2 regions of the Mesorhizobium sp. W067 genome follow, and region 2 is predicted to be linked to the other one. Evidence: riboswitches for the same ligand, from Rfam matches in the RefSeq annotation. Region 2 holds a riboswitch; the other holds the start of a gene.
The links. Region 2 has a riboswitch for S-adenosylmethionine ahead of ACYG97_RS27800 (O-succinylhomoserine sulfhydrylase). Riboswitches for the same ligand answer to the same signal wherever they lie in the genome.

Region 1: another riboswitch for S-adenosylmethionine. It lies ahead of metX (homoserine O-acetyltransferase MetX); the one in region 2 lies ahead of ACYG97_RS27800 (O-succinylhomoserine sulfhydrylase).

The regions. Positions count from the first base shown of each region.
Region 1 is NZ_JBTTII010000001.1:4,093,985-4,096,185, forward strand. It holds gene ACYG97_RS19900 (prephenate/arogenate dehydrogenase family protein) at 1-67, opposite strand, end outside; gene hisC (histidinol-phosphate transaminase) at 72-1,181, opposite strand; SAM riboswitch at 1,308-1,385, shown strand; gene metX (homoserine O-acetyltransferase MetX) at 1,446-2,201, shown strand, end outside.
Region 2 is NZ_JBTTII010000001.1:5,715,468-5,717,668, reverse strand. It holds gene ACYG97_RS27805 (2'-deoxycytidine 5'-triphosphate deaminase) at 1-988, opposite strand, end outside; SAM riboswitch at 1,129-1,206, shown strand; gene ACYG97_RS27800 (O-succinylhomoserine sulfhydrylase) at 1,264-2,201, shown strand, end outside.

The sequences.
Region 1 (2,201 bases), 1.6 Mb from region 2:
GGGCCAGCGACGAGCCGATCAGGCCGATGCCGACCAGCGCGATCTTTTCAAACATCGGTGATGTCATTGTTTCAGCTTTTCAGGAACGTCGTGAGGGCGTCGATAACGCCGCGATTGGCTTCTTCGGTGCCGACGCTCATGCGCAGCGCATTGGGAAAGCCATAGCCGGTAACGCGCCGCAATATATAGCCGCGCTGGGTGAGGTAGTCGTCCGCCGCCTCAGCCGAATGCTTCTTGTCGTCGGGAAAGTGGATGAGGACGAAATTGCCGACGCTGGGCGTCACGCGCAGCCCAAGCTTCGTCAGCTCTTCATTCAGCCAGGTAAGCCAGGTTTCGTTGTGCAACGAACTGCGCTCGACATGGGCGCGGTCGCGGATGGCGGCAATGCCGGCCTCGATCGCTGTTGCGTTAACGTTGAAAGGGCCGCGGATACGGTTGATGGCATCGACGATGTGCAGTGGGCCATACATCCAGCCGATGCGCGCGCCGCCAAGGCCGAGCTTGGAGAAGGTGCGGGTCATGACCACATTCTGTGCGCTGCCCGCCAGCTCGATGCCGGCCTCGTAGTCATTGCGCCTGACATATTCGGCATAGGCCGCGTCGAGCACCAGAAGCACGTTGCCCGGGAGCGCGGAATGCAGGCGGCGGACCTCCTGGAACGGCAGATAGGTGCCGGTCGGGTTGTTGGGATTGGCGAGGAAGATGATTTTGGTCCGCGGCGTCACCGCGGCCAGGATCGCGTCGACGTCGGCGCGCTCCTCGGTTTCCTTCACAGCAACCGGCTTGGCCCCCGCCGACTGAATGTAGATCTTGTAGACCATGAAGGCATGTTCGGTAAAAATCGCCTCATCGCCTGGCGCAAGATAGGTCTGCGCCAGCAGGCCAAGTATCTCGTCGGAACCGTTGGAGCAGATGATGTTTGCCGGGTTGAGGCCGTGCACCTCGGCGATCGCCTCGCGCAGCCGGCGGGCGGTGCCGTCGGGATAGACATCAAGCTTGCTGGCCACTTCGCGCGCGGCCTCGATCGCCTTCGGCGACGGGCCGAGCGGGTTCTCGTTCGACGACAATTTATGGACCTTGGCGACGCCGGCCGGTGCCGTGCTCTTGCCCGGTACATAGGCGTCGATGTCCATGATGCCCGCGCGGGGCGTCGGCCGTGCCTTGCCCGCTGTCTTGTCCATGTCGCAAATCCATCCAGAATGCCTCCGTCCGGAGGCCGCAGCGGAAATACAAGCCGTAGCCGCGAATGTCGAGAGGCGGGCAATAGCTGGCCGTTGACGCCGGGCCGCACGAGTTCTAGAAGAACGCAACAGTTCCGTGGTGATTTGGCCGGTCGGCTTGCAGCCACGTTAAACAACTCGCTAAAGGGCCGTTTGCGTGACGTAACCGGCTTTGCGATCGCATTGCCGGTTTTTTATTGCCTGACGGCGGGCAAGGAGAGTCACATGGCCGCGCTCCGCGCTACAAAAACCAACAACGAGGCCGACAGCCCGTCGAGCCCGGTGTTGCGTTTTGGCCCTGACAAGCCGCTGAAGCTCGACGCCGGCACGCTTTTGTCGCCGTTCCAGATCGCCTACCAGACCTATGGCACCCTCAACGATGCCCGCACCAACGCCATCCTGGTCTGCCACGCGCTGACCGGCGACCAGCATGTCGCCAACACCAATCCGGTGACCGGCAAGCCCGGCTGGTGGGAAGTGCTGATCGGTCCCGGCAAGATCATCGACACCAACCGCTTCTTCGTCATCTGCTCCAACGTCATCGGCGGGTGCCTGGGCTCCACCGGTCCGGCCTCGACCAATCCCGCCACCGGCAAGCCCTACGGCCTCGACCTGCCAATCATCACCATCCGCGACATGGTGCGGGCGCAATTGATGCTGGTCGACCATTTCGGCATCGAAAAGCTGTTTTGCGTGCTCGGCGGCTCGATGGGCGGCATGCAGGTGCTGGAATGGGCATCGTGCTATTCCGAGCGCGTCTTCTCGGCCCTGCCGATCGCCACAGGCGCACGCCATTCCTCGCAGAACATCGCCTTCCACGAGGTCGGCCGCCAGGCCGTCATGGCCGATCCGGACTGGCATGGCGGCAAATATTTCGAGCAAGGCAAGCGCCCCGAAAAGGGGCTGGCGGTGGCGCGCATGGCCGCCCACATCACCTATCTGTCGGAAGCCGCCCTGCACCGCAAATTCGGCCGCAATCTG
Region 2 (2,201 bases):
AGACCAGCCGGCCGACGATCTGGCCGTGGTCGAGGATGAACGGCACTTCGTGGCTGCGCACTTCGAGCACCGCCCGGCTGCCGGTGCCGCCTGAGGCCGAATGGCCGAAGCCCGGATCGAAGAAGCCGGCATAGTGAACACGGAATTCGCCAACCAGCGGATCGAAGGGCGTCATCTCGGCGGCGTAGAGCGGCGGCACGTGCACGGCTTCGCGGCTGACCAGGATGTAGAACTCGTCCGGGTCGAGCACCAGTTCGCCGGCGCCGCTCTTGTAGAGCGGCTCCCAGAAATCGACGGCATCCTGGGCGGCGCGCTTGTCGACATCGACCAAGCCGGTGTGATGCTTGCCGCGATAGCCGACCAGGCCGTTCTGGTCGCCGTCGAGATCGATCGACAGCGCAATGCCGCCGCCGGAAATGTTGGGCGGCTCGGTCGCCACCAGCATCTCGGCGCGGTGCAATTCGTTCAGTTCTGCCTCCGACAACAGCGCGTTGCCAGTGCGAAAGCGGATCTGCGACAGCCTCGATCCGGCGCGTACGACGATCGGGAAGGTGCGTGGACTGACTTCGAGATAAAGCGGCCCGTGATAGCCGGGGGCGATCTTGTCGAACTCATGGCCGCGATCGGTCATCACCCGGGTGAAGATGTCGAGGCGGCCGGTCGAGCTTTTCGGGTTGGCCGAGGCCGACACGTTTGCGGGCAGCGCCAGGCTTTCGAGCAGCGGCACGATGTAGACGCAGCCGGTTTCCAGCACCGCGCCCTCGGCGAGACTGAATTCGTGCAATTTCAGCCGGTGAAGCTTGTCGGCCACCAGATGATCGGGACCCGGCAGGAAGGAGGCGCGCACGCGAAAAGCCTTGTCGCCGAGCCTGAGATCGAGGCTCGCCGGCTGCACCTGGTCGACATCGAGCGCGCGCGGCGACTTCAGCGCGCCGGACTGAAACAGCGCGGAAATGTCCTGATCGGGAAGAATGCCTGTCTGCCGCAAAAGGCTGGCTCCGCTCCAAGGTCGGTCTCTTTGTGGCAGGTTCTTGCCGCAAAACCGCTGGATATTATTGCGGAACCTGCCTGGTACAAACCTCTTAATGAAGCCGGCAATTGACGCAAGCGCAGGTGAGGTCTAAAGGGTCGTTATCCCGTGGTGATTTGGCCGGTCGGCTTGCAGCCACGTTAAACAAGTCGCTAAAGGACCGTCGGGCCGCAAGGCCATATGGACCGGTTGCGACTTTCGCGGCCGGTTTTTTTGTGTCTGGAACAAAAGCGATGAGCACCAAGAAGCGTAACTGGAAACCTCAGACCGCACTCGTGCACGGGGGAACGCTGCGTTCCCAGTTCGGCGAGACGTCCGAAGCGATGTACCTCACCCAAGGCTATGTCTACGAGACGGCGCAGGCTGCCGAGGCCCGTTTCAAGGGCGAGGAGCCGGGCTTCATCTATTCGCGCTATGCCAACCCTACCGTCGACATGTTCGAAAAGCGCATGTGCGCGCTGGAGGGTGCCGAAGATGCGCGCGCCACGGCGTCCGGCATGGCGGCGGTGACGGCAGCGCTCCTGTGCAGCGCCAAGGCCGGCGACCATATCGTTGCGGCGCGCGCGCTGTTCGGCTCCTGCCGCTGGGTGGTGGAGACGCTGGCGCCGAAATACGGCATCGAGGCAACGCTGGTCGACGGCACCGACATCGCCAACTGGGAAAAGGCGGTGCGGCCGAACACGAAACTGTTCTTCCTGGAAAGCCCGACCAATCCGACGCTGGAAGTGGTCGACATCGCAGCGGTGGCGGCGCTCGCCACCTCGATCGGCGCCAGGCTGATCGTCGACAATGTCTTTGCCACGCCCTTGCAGCAGAAGCCCTTGCAGCTCGGCGCCCATATCGTCGTCTACTCCGCGACCAAGCACATTGACGGCCAGGGACGCTGTCTCGGCGGCATCATCCTGTCGGACAAGAAATGGATCGACGAGAATTTGCACGACTATTTCCGCCACACCGGCCCGAGCCTGTCGCCGTTCAACGCCTGGACGCTGCTCAAGGGCCTGGAGACGCTGCCGGTTCGGGTGCGCCAGCAGACGGAAAGCGCGGCCAAGATCGCGGATTTCCTGGCAGGACGGCCGGAAATCGCCCGCGTCATCTATCCCGGCCGCGCCGACCACCCGCAGGCCGACATCGTCAAGAAGCAGATGACGGGCGGATCGACGCTGATCTG